4 regions of the Effusibacillus lacus genome follow, and region 1 is predicted to be linked to each of the others. Evidence: riboswitches for the same ligand, from Rfam matches in the RefSeq annotation. Region 1 holds a riboswitch; each other region holds the start of a gene.
What was found. Region 1 has a riboswitch for S-adenosylmethionine ahead of EFBL_RS01030 (2,3-diketo-5-methylthiopentyl-1-phosphate enolase). Riboswitches for the same ligand answer to the same signal wherever they lie in the genome.
Positions count from the first base shown of each region.

Region 2: linked by a shared signal. The riboswitch ahead of EFBL_RS14575 (methylenetetrahydrofolate reductase) and the one ahead of EFBL_RS01030 (2,3-diketo-5-methylthiopentyl-1-phosphate enolase) in region 1 are both predicted to bind S-adenosylmethionine.
Region 3: linked by a shared signal. The riboswitch ahead of metH (methionine synthase) and the one ahead of EFBL_RS01030 (2,3-diketo-5-methylthiopentyl-1-phosphate enolase) in region 1 are both predicted to bind S-adenosylmethionine.
Region 4: linked by a shared signal. The riboswitch ahead of EFBL_RS16760 (methionine ABC transporter ATP-binding protein) and the one ahead of EFBL_RS01030 (2,3-diketo-5-methylthiopentyl-1-phosphate enolase) in region 1 are both predicted to bind S-adenosylmethionine.

Region 1 covers NZ_BDUF01000004.1:61,780-65,457, reverse strand. The annotation lists gene EFBL_RS01035 (MtnX-like HAD-IB family phosphatase) at 1-372, opposite strand, end outside; gene EFBL_RS01030 (2,3-diketo-5-methylthiopentyl-1-phosphate enolase) at 441-1,667, opposite strand; SAM riboswitch class I at 1,757-1,924, opposite strand; gene EFBL_RS01025 (pyridoxal phosphate-dependent aminotransferase) at 2,026-3,192, opposite strand; gene EFBL_RS01020 (FtsW/RodA/SpoVE family cell cycle protein) at 3,242-3,678, opposite strand, start outside.
Region 2 covers NZ_BDUF01000084.1:20,385-24,062, forward strand. The annotation lists gene EFBL_RS14570 (shikimate dehydrogenase) at 1-932, shown strand, start outside; SAM riboswitch class I at 1,328-1,484, shown strand; gene EFBL_RS14575 (methylenetetrahydrofolate reductase) at 1,593-2,489, shown strand; gene ggt (gamma-glutamyltransferase) at 2,612-3,678, shown strand, end outside.
Region 3 covers NZ_BDUF01000003.1:79,989-83,666, reverse strand. The annotation lists gene EFBL_RS00590 (multicopper oxidase domain-containing protein) at 1-848, shown strand, start outside; gene EFBL_RS00585 (YciI family protein) at 899-1,213, opposite strand; SAM riboswitch class I at 1,309-1,412, shown strand; gene metH (methionine synthase) at 1,499-3,678, shown strand, end outside.
Region 4 covers NZ_BDUF01000097.1:37,619-41,296, reverse strand. The annotation lists gene leuB (3-isopropylmalate dehydrogenase) at 1-703, shown strand, start outside; gene EFBL_RS16765 (PilZ domain-containing protein) at 847-1,245, shown strand; SAM riboswitch class I at 1,352-1,478, shown strand; gene EFBL_RS16760 (methionine ABC transporter ATP-binding protein) at 1,571-2,584, shown strand; gene EFBL_RS16755 (methionine ABC transporter permease) at 2,628-3,251, shown strand; gene EFBL_RS16750 (MetQ/NlpA family ABC transporter substrate-binding protein) at 3,365-3,678, shown strand, end outside.

The DNA of each region.
Region 1 (3,678 bases):
GTCGCACTGATCATCACAGTCGTGAGGCCACAAAACCTGGATGGTCTCGCCCGAAAAATCGGACCCGTTGCAGTAGATTCTCTCAACTTGTGTATAAGGAGTCAGGATCGGTTCGACAAAAAAGTCGATGCCGCCGCTTGTCACCAGAAACGGAATACCGTTGGCCTTGCAATAGGCAACAAACTCGGCAAACCCGTTCCGGATTTTCACAGTATCTTTGGCATATTGGACAAGTTCTTCTCGCCTGACAGACGGTATTAGGGAAAAGAGCTTTCCGACACCTTCCTGAACCGAAATGCGTTGGGACAGTATGTCATCCTTGATCGCTTCCCAGCCATCCGGTCCGAAACGCTCCATAAGGGAGATGATCATGTCCCGTTCGGTAATCGTCCCGTCAAAGTCACAAAAGATTACGATCGACTTGCTGTCGTTTGCCAAACTCATTTCCCTCCCCATAATTCAAGTGCTTTGGCCAGTTCCGGACTCTTTGCCGCAGCTTCCTGCAGGCCTTCCCCCTTCACAACCGCGTCAATCGCCGCAGCAAACGCTCTGCCTCCGGCTGCGGAACCACCCGGATGCCCGTGAATCCCGCCGCCCGCATTGATCACCTGGTCGTTCCCCAAGTCTTCATAAAGACGGGGTACCAGTCCCGGATGAATGCCTGCCGAAGGCACGGGGAAAACCCTCTTGAGCAAGCCCGATTCCTTCCGCAACTCCGCTGCAATCGCCAGAGTCTCTTCTCTCTCAAGTGCCACCGACCCGTATGCAGACGGATACAGAACCAGGTCCGCGCCTGCCACCCGCATGATTTTTCCAAGAATGATGGGGGCACTGATCCCGTATTGCGGTGACGGATAAATCGCTCCTGCCAGTGCCGGGTGTGCCATGATCGGAATGTTGATTTCCGGGTCTGCTGCCAGTCGGTGCAGCACATCATAACCGTATGCCAGGACGTTGAGCAGCAACGCATTGGCCCCGGCCCGTACCGCACGCTTGGCTTTCTCGACAATCTCTGTTACAGGTCCTGCCAAGTTGGCCGCATAAAGCACTTTTTTGCCCGTTTCTGTCTCCGCCCGCCCGGCTGCCTTGATACAGGCCTCAATTCGCTTCTCAAACGGCGCATACGTATCGTCAAAGAATATCTCATCGTCCTTTACCAGATCCACGCCGCCAAGTGCCTGCTGGTAGAACAGCTCCGCCAGCGTCTCGCTGTCGTATCCGATGCAGGATTTGAAGATGGACATCAACAGCGGCCGGTCATAGACCCCCAGGCTTTGTCTGACCCCGTCGATTCCGAATTTGGGCCCGGGAAAGCGCTTCGTGTAGGAGTCCGGCAAGTCAAGATCCACCAGCTTGATGGCACCGTCCATGGACAGTTTGCCAAAAACAGATGTCAGAAGAGCCGGAATATCCGGCGTAAAGTTCAACGTTGGATATGCAATCTTTAACAGCGCTTTCCCATTGCGTTCCTCATCTCTGCCCAGTTCTTCAACCGCCACCACATGCCCCAGGTGTTTCTTCATCTGTTCCTGGCGCTCGGCAGGCAGATCCGTCCAGGAGCCGACTGTCAGACCTACTGCAATGCCCTGTGCTTTTTTATGAAAATCTCCACTTCCGTGTACGAGATAGGTTGCTACTACGTAATCTTGCTGGTTCAAATCCCCCATGTGTTTACCCCTTTCACCAACACCGCCAAGCAAAATCAAAAACGCCCCTTTTCCGAAGAAAAGAGGCGTATATCAAATCAATCCCTCGCCTCTCATCTCTCAGAATTGCAACATTCTGCAGGAGTTAGCACCATTGATCCGCATGAAGGGAAGATGTTTCTTTCTCGGTGATACGGGTTCCATTGGAACCCCGCACTTTTGCGAATCCGGTTGCCGGGCGTCATCGGGCCAGTCCCTCAGCCTGCTCTGGATAAGAGTCTAACTAATTATGCAATTGGAAAATTTGTAAACTTAGAGAAATAATACGATAGGCAGGAGGAGGTGTCAATAATTTTTTTGACAATTTTTTGAGAGACAACTACAGCCCAATCCGCCCCAGCCGCTCGACCGCTTCCCGCAGCCGGTCCTCCGGTGCCAATAACCCGACTCGCACATAGCCCTCGCCGCTTTTTCCAAAGCCGATCCCGGGCGCCATCACCACATGGGCCTTGTCCAGCACATAGTCGGCAAACTCCACCGATCCCATACCATTGGGGATCGGAACCCAGGTGAAGAAAGAGCCTTTCGGAGCGGGGCAATCCCATCCCAAATCCCGCAAGCCGTCTACGAGCACATCCCTTCGGCTTTCATAAACGGCCACCAATTCCCGCACGCAGTCCTGCGAGGAGCGCAGTGCCGTAATGGAAGCCCGTTGAATGGCCGCAAACAGACTTACGTAAAAATGGTCCTGGACCAGATTGATCAAAGAGATTACATCACGGTTCCCCAGTGCAAAGCCGACCCGCCAACCGGCCATGTTGTAAGTCTTTGACATGGTGTAAAACTCAACGCCCACCTCTTTCGCTCCCGGGATCTGCAAGAATGAAACCGGCTTCTCACCGTCAAAACCGATTGCGCCATACGCAAAATCATGGGCGACCACAATCCCGTGCCGTGCGGCAAAGTCCACCGTGTCCCGGAAAAATTGCTCATTCGCAGTCGCAGCCGTTGGGTTGTTCGGGTAATTCAGGAACATCAGCTTCGCGCGCCGCAGCACATTTTCCGGAATGATTGAGTAGTCCGGCAAAAAGCGGTTCTCCCGCAGAAGCGGCATCATCACCATCTCCCCGCCGCTCATGGCCACTCCCGACCAATAATCAGGATAGCCGGGATCCGGTACCAGGCACACATCCCCTTTGTTGAGCAAGCACTGGCTGATCTCCACCAGTCCGACTTTTCCCCCGAAAAGAATGGCGACTTCGGAAGCGGGATCAAGATCCACATCAAACTCCCTCTTGTACCAGTCGGCAATCGCCTCCTTCAATTCCGGCAGCCCGGAAAAAGGAGAATACCGGTGGGTCACAGGGTCAAGCACCGCTTCCCGCATGGACTCCACAATGTGAGAGGGGGTCGGCAGGTCGGGATTTCCCTGCCCCAAATTGATCACGTCATACCCTTCTGCTATATACGCATTGGCTTTTCGAACCAGCGCCGAGAAAAATTGCTCGGGCAGCCGCCGGAGCCGATCTGCCGGTTGCACAATCATCTGTCACTGCCACCTTTCCGCGAACAAAAAATCTGCACAAAACATAAAGTTAAAACCTCAACTTTCGCCTTCGGATCGCAATCGATTGGACAATTCCCATGATAATGAAGTTGGTCAGCAGCGACGTGCCTCCGTAAGAAACAAAGGGAAGCGTGATCCCTGCGGCAGGCATCACCGCCAGATTCATTCCGATGTTCTCAAATATCTGAAACCCGAACATCCCGATGGCACCCGCAATAAAATAGGTTCCGAACGGGTCGGAGGTAGTGGTCGCTATCTTTACCATTCTCTGCAGCATAATGAAAAACAGAATGATCAAAATCGAGGTTCCGATGAATCCAAAGTCTTCCCCGATCGCCGAAAAGATCATGTCCGTTTGCTGCTCGGGGACAAATGCCCCTTGTGTCTGGGACCCCTGCAGCAGCCCTTTGCCGGGCAGCCCACCGTTCCCGATGGCAATAATCGCCTGTTGGACCTGATATCCCC
Region 2 (3,678 bases), on a different contig from region 1:
TTTTCGTCGCGACCACGTTGACAGCCAGACAGATGTTGGAATTGCCGCTGCAGACGGTTCTGCGCAAGATCATCCGGGCAGGCCGCCGGGCGGAACGGGCAGGTGCGAAAATCCTCGGGCTTGGTGCCTTTACATCGGTGGTGGGAGACGCTGGGATTACCATTGCCAAGAATTTGCGGATTCCCGTTACTACCGGCAACAGCCTGACGGTGGCAACTGCCATCCAGGCCACGCGGCAAGCGGCAGTACTGATGGATATTGAACCGTCGAGAGCCCATTTGGCGGTCATTGGCGCAACCGGATCGATTGGCGCCATCTGCGCGAGGATGCTGGCCCCACATGTGGGGAAACTGACACTGGTTGCCAGGGATGAAGCCAAGTTGGAGCAGTTGGCCTCTTACATCATGAGCGAATCGGGCAAAACGGTGAATGTCTCGACAGATCCACGCCATACCGTACGAAAAGCGGAGCTGGTCGTGACCGTTACAGGCAGCGCCGATACGGTCCTGTATCCGGAGGATCTGCGCCCGGGTTCCGTCGTGTGTGATGTGGCCCGCCCCCGCGACGTGGCCAAGACAGTGGCGTTGCAGCGGCCGGACGTCTTGGTGATTGAAGGCGGCCTGGTAGAGGTGCCGGGAGAGTATGAGTCGAAGTTCCGGTTCGGGCTGCCCAAGGGGGTTGTTTTTGCCTGTATGGCAGAAACGATGATCCTCGCTCTCGAGAAACGATATGAATGCTTTACCCTTGGCCGCAACATTCGTGTGGAGCAGGTGCGGCAAATCGATGAACTGGCAAGAAAACACGGATTCAAACTGGCCGGGTTCCGTTCATTTGGCAAGCAACTGACGCCCGAAATGATTCGCGAGATCCGTAAAGTTTCGGCCCCCACCGGTTCGAAGAAGGGAAAGGCCGTCAAAGCCAAGCGCTCTTAACTCTTTAAAAAAAATAAAATTGGTTTGACATAGTGTATGAAAGAAAGTATATTTATGGAACGGGAGTTTTGCATGGGGTGATTATCAGCCCCTGCAAGCTGTAGGGATTGTACGGAAGGATTGCAATGAGGGATCTGTTGGGGCGAACCTTACACCGCTTGTCGTGGCCAAAGACGGAGTTTGGCCGGGGTACGTCAGGCAACAGGCAGGACGGCAGATGTGGCCGTCACACCCGATGGCGCAGGTGGGGCCGTCGGGACTCTTCTTAAAAAAGCACCCATTTGCCGGGAAGCAGATGGGTGCTTTTTTTCCACTCAAAATTATATTGACATACCACCCCGGTATCCATTACTCTTTCGATAGAGTATTTGTTTCTGACAATTTCAAAAGAACCGCTCTTATCCAGAGTTCGGCTGAGGGACTGGCCCGATGAAGCCGCGGCAACCGGCCTGAGCGACCCGGATTCGATTTACCGCCACGAGAAGCGGAAACTGTCCGGAGTACAGGCACGGTGCCAATTCCGACACAGGGATGGCCTGTGAAAGATGAGAGAGGGTTGGCTGCGTATATAGCGAACCTCTTTCTCACAGAGAAAGAGGTTTTCGTATTTTGCCAGACCCCGGGAGGAGAGGTTCCCAATACCTTCAGAGGAGTGGAACTATGTATCAGATTCACGGATTGAGAGAGAAGCTGAGTCTTGGAAAAAGCGTTGTGACCGTGGAGTTGGAGCCGCCGAAAGGGGCGGATCCGATGCCGACCATGCTGACGGCGAAGCATTTGCGGGGGTATGTCGATGCGGTGAACATCGCCGATTCCCCGATGGCAACGCTGCGGATGAGTCCGATTGCGCTCTCCCACATCGTACAGCAAGACCTGGGATTGGAAGCCATCTTCCATCTGACCTGCCGTGACCGCAATATCCTGGGGCTGCAGTCGGAACTGCTGGGGGCAGCCGCACTTGGTGTCCGCAACATCCTGACCCTCACGGGCGATCAGCCCAGCCGGGGCGATCATCCGGAAGCACGGGGTGTATTTGAAGTGGATGCCATCGGACTTGTGAAGATTGCAAAGCGTTTGAACGAAGGTTCCGACCTGGCGGGCAAAGCATTGAATGCCCCAACTGACTTCTTTATCGGCGGTGCGGCCAATCCTGGAGCGGACGATCAGGAAGTGGAGTTCTCCAAACTCCGGGCAAAGGTGGAAGCCGGCGTCAGATTCGTACAGACCCAGCCCGTGTTCGATGTGGAAACGGCCCTGCGGTACCAGGAACGGGTGGTAAAAGAGGGCCTTCCTGTCTACGTACTCTACGGTATTTTGCCGCTCAAAAGCGCCAAGCAAGCCCGCTTCCTGAATGAGAAAGTTCCCGGTATTACAATCCGCCGGGAAATCATTGATCGGGTTGAGGCGGGTGGCCGTGAAGCAGGCGTTGAAATCGCGCAGGAGCTGTACTATGCTCTGAAGCCCCATGTGGCGGGGGTTCACCTGTATCCCCTCAACAACCTGCAAACGGTTTATGATGTGCTGGAAATCAAAGTAGAGCCTTCCATCGCGCTGTGAACCGGTAACATGTAGAAGTCTATCAGGTAACGTCTACTTTTGTCGAATCTATTGAATAGTCTTTCAATTTGGCGGTACGATAGTTTTGTACTGCCTTTTTCTATTCTACCAGGGGGGATTCTATGAGAGTTAGAGCTTTGGCTTTGGCATCCGCAGTGATGCTGGCAAGCGCTTCTCCGGCACTCGCCAGGGTGCCCGGGGTGGACGACAAGATGCTGGGGGCCACCCAGGGTATGGTGGCTGTCTCCCATCCGTTGGCTGCTCAAGCGGGAAAGGAGATTCTGGCAAAAGGCGGCAACGCGGTGGACGCGGCTGCGGCGATCCAACTGTCACTGAATGTGGTCGAACCGATGATGTCGGGAATCGGCGGCGGCGGGTTCATGATGATTTATCTCAAGGACCAGAACAAGATCACCATCCTGGACAGCCGGGAAATGGCGCCGAAAAACGTCGACCCCAAACTGTTTCTCGACAAGGACGGCAAGCCCGTTCCCTGGTTTGAACGCCATACCGGCGGCAAAGCGGTGGGCGTACCCGGAACCCTGAAAGGAGTGGAAACGGCTCTTGCAAAGTATGGCACCATGAAATTGGCGGATGTGATCGACCCGGCCATTGCCTACGCGGAGAATGGGGTTCCCGTTAACTGGGCAACCGCCATGTACATTAAGGATGACGTCAAAAAGCTGCAGCAATACGGCACTGCAGGCCAGGTATTCGTGCCAAACGGTACGCCGTTGCAGGAAGGCGATCTGCTGGTACAGCCCGACTTGGCCAAAACCCTGAAGCTGATCAAGGAGAAGGGATCGGATGTGCTTTACAACGGGGAGGTCGGCGAAGCGCTGGTGGCCGAGGTGCAAAAGCGCGGCGGCACCATGACGATGGAAGACCTCCGAAACTACACCGTGAAGGAAAGAGAACCGGTTCGGGGCACATACAGGGGCTATGAGATTGCCTCCATGTCGCCGCCCAGCTCGGGTGGTTTGACGATCCTGCAGATCCTGAAACTGATGGAAGGATACGATGTGCAGAAAATGGGCCTCAACTCTGCCGATTACCTGCACCGTTTGATTGAAGCCATGCATCTGGCCTATGCGGACCGCGCCCAGTACATGGCGGATGAAGACTTCTATCCGGTTCCGAAGAAAGGTCTGATTGATGAGAACTACATCAAGGAAAGACGGAAACTGAT
Region 3 (3,678 bases), on a different contig from region 1:
CGGTTATTGTAAAGCGTACCGGTGATCATGAAGTCTATGTGGAGATGACTTCCCAGATTACGGACCTTGAGATTGCTCCCGGGGTAAAGTACAAAGCCTGGACCTTTAACGGAACGGCTCCCGGACCGGTCATCAAAGTAAAAGAAGGGGACACCATCAAATTCAAAATGAAAAATCTGGACCCGAAAGTCCCCCACAGTATGGACTTTCATGCGGTACACGCATCTCCGAGCAAAGACTTTGCCGATATCCATCCGAATGAAGAAGGCGTATTCACTTATCCGGCTATGACACCGGGCGTATTTATGTACCATTGCGGAACCAAGCCCGTATTGCTGCATATTGCCAACGGCATGTACGGTACGATTATCGTTGAGCCAAAAGACGGATATCCCACCGACAAAGAAATCAATCGGGAATTCATCATTACCCAGTCTGAATTCTACAAAGAAAACGACCTGAATGACATGACGAATGGAGTTCCATCATACGTTCTCTTCAACGGAAAGCATCCGGATCTCAGCAAGCCGTTCTATGCCAAAGTGGGAGACAAGGTTCGAATCTACTTCAACAACGTGGGTCCGAACGAAGTCAGCAGTTTCCACGTGGTAGGAACCACTTTTGACACCGTATATGTGGACGGCAATCCGAAGAACGTGCTGAACGGCCTGCAAGCTTATACTGTACCTGCATCTGGCGGTCTGGTTGTTGAGTTCAGGGTGTTGAAGGAAGGAACTTATCCGATCGTAACCCACCAGTTTAACCATGTTCAAAAAGGTGCGCTGGCCAAACTGATTGTCACCGCAGACGGCAACCCGCCGCAAACCGCTGACAAGTCCAGTCATTAAATGAAAGATTTACACCTCTCCCGCAAGGGGGAGGTTTTTTGCTGATTTGACTATTCTGCCATTCCCATATGCCGGTTCTCTTTGCAGGAGAGTTCAAGTACACGCAGTTCGTAGCTTTCAGCTCCCGATTGTACAAACGGATCCGCTTCGGCGATTCGTTTTGCTTCTTCATAGGAGGCGGCCTTAATGATGATCATACCGCCTTTGGAATCGGCAAAAGGTCCGCAGAGCACCAATTGATCTTTTTCCTCCAGGGCCTGTAAGTGTTTCACATGTGCGCGAATCAGATTCTCTGTCAGACTTTGGCCCGGGTTCTTGGTAAGCAAAATTACATAGCGGATGAACTGATTGTCCGGGGTATTCATTCGGTCCAGCCCCTTTCCGGTTTTTTCCTCTTATCCACTATCTTGACATGTGCCCCGGTTTCATGCAAACTAAATTAAAATCCAAAATAGCAAGACTTCTATCCAGAGTGGCGGAGGGAACTGGCCCGATGATACCACAGCAACCGGTGCGCGGCACACGGTGCTAATTCCAGCAGATTGACATTCTGGAAGATAGGAGGAGCGGACACCGAAGTTTGGCCCTCTCTGACAGGAGAGGGTTTTTAGTTTGCAGGGGGCGACCCTCATTAGGTAAGGGGGAGAAGCATGACGGCACGCGGACAATTGTTGCGCGAACAAATGAAGAAGAAGATTCTGATCCTTGACGGTGCGATGGGGACGATGATCCAGCAGGCGGGACTTACGGCTGACGATTTTGGCGGGGAAGAATACGAAGGCTGCAATGAATACCTGAATCTGACACGTCCCGATGTGATTCAAGGAATTCACGAGCAGTACCTGGCAGCGGGGGCCGACATCATTGAAACCAACACCTTCGGTTCCACCCGGCTGGTGCTGGCTGAATACAACCTGCAGGACAAGGCTGACGAGATCAACCTGGCGGCTGCCCGTTTGGCGGTGGAAGCGGCCCGCAAATACTCGACGCCGGAATGGCCCCGCTTTGTTGCGGGGGCTATGGGCCCCACCACCAAGACGTTGTCTGTGACCGGCGGAACCACCTTTGAAGAGTTGATGGAAAACTATTACCGGCAAGCCAAAGTGTTGATTCAGGGCGGGGTGGACATGCTGCTGCTGGAAACGGCCCAGGATACTCTCAATGTCAAAGCGGGCAGTCTTGGAATCAGGAAAGCGTTTGAGGAGCTGGGCGAGGAACTTCCGCTGATGTTATCAGGAACCATCGAACCAATGGGAACCACGCTGGCAGGCCAGAATATCGAGTCGTTCTACATCTCGCTGGAACATTTGAAGCCGATCACCGTGGGACTTAACTGTGCAACGGGACCGGAGTTTATGCGGGACCATCTGCGAACTCTGTCCGAATTGGCCCAGTGTGGGGTCAGCTGCTATCCGAACGCAGGATTGCCTGATGAGAACGGACATTACCACGAATCTCCGCAAGCATTGGCGAAAAAAATGGCCGGGTTCGCAGAACTGGGCTGGCTGAACATTGCGGGGGGCTGTTGTGGCACGACACCCGAACATATCCGCGCCCTGGCGGAAGCATTGAAAGATTACAAGCCCAGACAGGAAGCCGGAGGACACCTGCCGGCCGTTTCCGGTATTGAGACAGTGTATCTGGAAGCGGACAACCGTCCTTTGATGGTCGGAGAGAGGACGAACGTTATCGGTTCCAAGAAGTTCCGAACACTGATTGCGGAGGGCTTGTATGAAGACGCGTCGGAAATTGCCCGCGCCCAGGTGAAGAAAGGGGCGCACATCATCGATATCTGTCTGGCCGATCCGGACCGGGACGAGTATGGCGACATGGAGAATTTTCTAAACTATGTCGTCAAGAAGGTGAAAGTGCCGTTGATGATTGACTCCACCGATGTGCGGGTGATGGAGCTTGGCTTGAAACATTCGCAAGGGAAAGCCATTCTCAACTCCATTAACCTTGAGGACGGAGAGAAGCGGTTTGAGGAAGTGGCCCCTCTGATTACCCGCTACGGGGCGGCGGTAGTAGTAGGAACCATCGATGAGACCGGAATGGCGGTTACCCGGGAACGCAAGCTGGAAGTGGCCAAGCGATCCTATGATCTGCTGGTAAACAAGTATGGCGTTAATCCGCAGGACATTATCTTCGATCCGCTGGTATTCCCGGTAGGCACAGGGGATGAGCAGTATATCGGGTCGGCGTTGGAGACGGTGGAAGGAATCCGTTTGATCAAGGAATCGATGCCGGAGTGCGGCAGTATTCTTGGAATCTCCAACGTGTCCTTTGGTCTTCCGCCTGCGGGCCGGGAAGTGCTCAATGCGGTGTTCCTGTATCACTGCACCAAAGCCGGGCTGGATTATGCAATCGTAAACACGGAGAAATTGGAGCGCTACGCGTCCATTCCGGAAGAAGAACGGCGGTTGGCAGAAGAACTGCTGTTCCGTACGAATGAACAGACACTCGCCGAATTTACCGCTTTTTATCGGGAAAAGAAAGTGGCCAAAGTGAAGGAAGTCTCCAGCCTGTCCCTTGAGGAGAGGTTGGCCAATTATGTGGTGGAAGGCAGCAAGGACGGCCTGATTGACGACCTGAACGAAGCATTGAAGAAATACGCTCCCCTTGACATTATTAACGGTCCGCTGATGAAAGGCATGGAAGAAGTCGGACGGCTGTTTAACGACAACGAATTGATTGTGGCGGAAGTGCTGCAAAGCGCGGAAGTAATGAAGGCGGCCGTGGCACATCTTGAACCGTTCATGGAGCGGACAGAAACGGCTGTCAAAGGCAAGATCCTGCTTGCCACCGTAAAAGGCGACGTTCATGACATCGG
Region 4 (3,678 bases), on a different contig from region 1:
AGTGGACCTGCTGATTGTTCGTGAGTTGACAGGCGGCATCTATTTTGGAGACAAGTCGAGGAAGCCGCACGTCAGCGGGGAACAGGCAACTGATACTCTGGTTTATACAACAGAAGAAATTGAACGGATTGTACGAATGGCATTTGTTATTGCCAGAAACAGAAAAAAGCTTCTGCATTCGGTCGATAAAGCCAACGTGTTGGAATCATCCCGGCTCTGGCGGGAAACGGTGAACCAGGTTGCCAAAGATTACCCGGATGTACAGTGTGAGCATATCCTGGTGGACAATTGTGCCATGCAGTTGATCCGCAATCCGCGCCAGTTTGACGTATTGGTTACCGAGAACATGTTTGGAGACATCTTGTCGGATGAAGCGGCCATGCTGACAGGATCGATCGGCATGCTGCCCTCTGCCAGCCTTGGGGCACAAGTCGGTCTGTATGAACCGATTCACGGTTCAGCACCGGACATTGCAGGGAAGGGGATCGCCAATCCCTTGGGAATCATTCTGTCAGCGGCAATGATGCTCCGCCATTCCTTCGGGTGGGAACAGGAAGCTGCCATAATTGAACAGTCGGTTCAAGAGGTTCTCGCAAAGGGTGCTCGGACTGCTGATCTGGCCGGTCCCCAAGACACCAAAGTATCAACATCTGAGATGGGAGACCTGATCGTACAGGCGATTGGCTGCAGAATTCCGTCCTGATCTTGGGCGTTGCCTACGGGCAACGCTTTTTCTCTACCAAAATGGGGTCATTAAAATAGGACTTGAGTAACTGGAGACCGGAAGAAAATTTTGATAACTTAAAACTGTCTCCTTTAATCTCAAAGTAAAGGCTGGAAATCAGCATGCAGCGGAGGGAGCATTACAGGATTCCACTGAACGCCTTTTGTTCGCTTCAACTAAGAAAGCTTGGCAACCGGTATATGCCTATCGGAAAACAGTTTGAAGTCGTATTGAGAAACATCTCCGGAGGAGGACTCTGTTTTGTTTCGGAACGTGACATTCCTGTCAGTGAAGAATTGATCTGGAAATTTGATGTGAACTTACCTGAACAACAGTTACAGGTTTATGGCCAACTGGTATGGAAAAAATCGACATCCGATCAATTCCAATATGGTGTCAAGTTCGTCTTTTTCACTGACAGGGAGCAACGGGAACTGATGTCGAAACTCTACCAGCTTCAAATTCGAAGCCGGAACCAAAAGAACATGAACTCCGATGAAAAACCTAATTGCCGGACATGACCTGCTTTTAATGCAGGATTTTTTATTGACTAACTGACATGAAATAGGTATACTGAGATTTGTCTTTTTAGTATAAAATATTCATAATTCATATAAACGGTAATTCTTCTTATCCAGAGAGGCGGAGGGACAGGCCCAATGAAGCCCGGCAACCGGTTCGTCTGAAGCAATCGCTTTAGACGGGCGGCATGGTGCCAATTCCTTCAGGTATCCGAATACCTGACAGATGAGAAGGGACATTCGAAATGAAAGCCCTTTTTCAGTCTGTAGAAAAAGGGTTTTTTCTATGACGGCAAACTTCAGAGCGGAAATGGGGGTGTTACGTATGATCCAATTACAGGATTTGCATAAACACTATATCGTCGGAAAATCGGAGGTACCCGCGCTGAGCGGCATTCACCTGTCGATTGGGAAAGGAGAAATATTCGGGGTCATCGGTCATTCCGGTGCCGGTAAAAGTACGCTGATCCGCTGCATGAATCTGTTGGAACAACCTACTTCCGGGCGGGTGATTGTGGATGGAGTTGACCTTACATCGCTTACTGCCAGGGAACTGCAGGAGAAACGCCGGAGAATCGGAATGATCTTCCAACATTTCAATTTGCTGTCTTCCGCCACGGTGGGTGAAAACATTGCGTTCCCTCTGCAATTGGCCAGACGTCCAAAAGCGGATATTGAGCGCAAGGTAGCGGAACTGTTAAAGCTTGTAGGATTGGAGCAGCATCGGGACAAGTATCCAGCCCAACTGTCAGGCGGTCAGAAGCAGCGGGTGGGCATTGCCAGGGCACTGGCCAATGATCCTGCCGTGCTGCTTTGCGATGAAGCTACGTCAGCGCTGGATCCGCAAACTACCAATTCGATTCTGGCCTTGCTGCGGGACATAAATCGCCAGTTGGGCATCACAATCGTGCTGATCACGCATGAAATGCATGTGATCCGTTCTATTTGCGACCGGGTGGCTGTCATTGACGGGGGACAAATAGTCGAGACCGGACCTGTGGCAGATGTGTTCTTAAGGCCTCAGCACCCCACCACAAAGGAATTTGTGGAGCAAGTGGCCGATTCGATGGAATTGCAGGAAACGGTGGCCCACGAGAAAGCGGTTGGAGACCGGACGATTGTTCGGATCACGTTCCTTGGGGAACAAACTTATCAACCGGTCTTGTTCGAAACCATGATGGAAACCGGGGCTTCTTTCAATATCCTGCAGGGCACCATTTCCCGCATGAAAGACACACCTTACGGACAGCTGGTGGTTGAACTGGACGGCAAGAAAGAGCAGATTGTGAACACGGTGACTGCGCTTCGGAACCGTGGACTCGAAGTGGAGGTGATCTGAATTGGAAATCAGCTTTGTGAACCTCGAATGGGCGGAAATTGGAATGGCGACGATAGACACGCTCATTATGCTGGGCCTGTCCGCATTGTTTACCGTTATCATCGGTCTTCCGGTGGGAGTGTTGTTGTTCCTGACTTCCAAAGGACAGTTATTGGAAAACCGGCTGTTCTACGCAACCGCTTCCTTTGTGGTCAATATCCTGCGGTCCGTACCGTTTATCATTCTGATGATTCTGTTGATTCCTTTTACCAAGCTGATTGTCGGGACATCCCTCGGGATCCAGGGTTCGATTCCACCGCTTGTGATTGGCGCGGCCCCATTTTTCGCAAGGCTTGTGGAAACTTCTTTGCGGGAAGTGGACAAGGGAGTCATCGAAGCAGCCCAATCGATGGGGGCAACCCACTGGCAAATCATTTCAAGGGTTCTGCTGCCTGAATCCCGTCCCGGACTGATCGCCGGCATTACAATTACGACTGTGGCATTGGTGTCATATACCGCAATGTCAGGCGTTATCGGCGGGGGCGGTTTGGGGGATCTGGCCATACGGTATGGCTATCAGCGCTTTCAAACAGATGTCATGTTGGTAACGGTCGCCATACTGATCGTCCTGGTGCAAATTCTGCAGTCCATCGGCGATTGGCTGGTTCTCCGTTTCAGCCGGAAATAATTCCAGACGGTATATATGATGTACTCGCGGGTGTCCCCGATTTTGGGAATGTTCGCGGGGATTCATATAAACAAAAATGAAAGCATCAAACACGGAAAGGGGAATTTTAAACTATGAAAAAATGGCTTGTACCACTACTCTCCCTTACACTTGCGTTCTCGCTGTCCGCATGCGGCAAGAAAGAAAACGCAGAGACTCCGGCACCGGCTGCTGGCGGCGATAAGAAGGAAGTAACCCTGAAAGTCGGGGCAACCGCAGTTCCGCACGCAGAAATCCTGAAGTTTGTTGCACCCAAGCTGAAAGAGCAAGGGGTTACCCTCGAAGTGAAAGAGTTCAATGACTATGTTCAGCCGAACATACAGGTATTTGAAAAGCAATTGGATGCAAACTTCTTCCAGCACGTTCCGTACCTCGAACAAGAGAATAA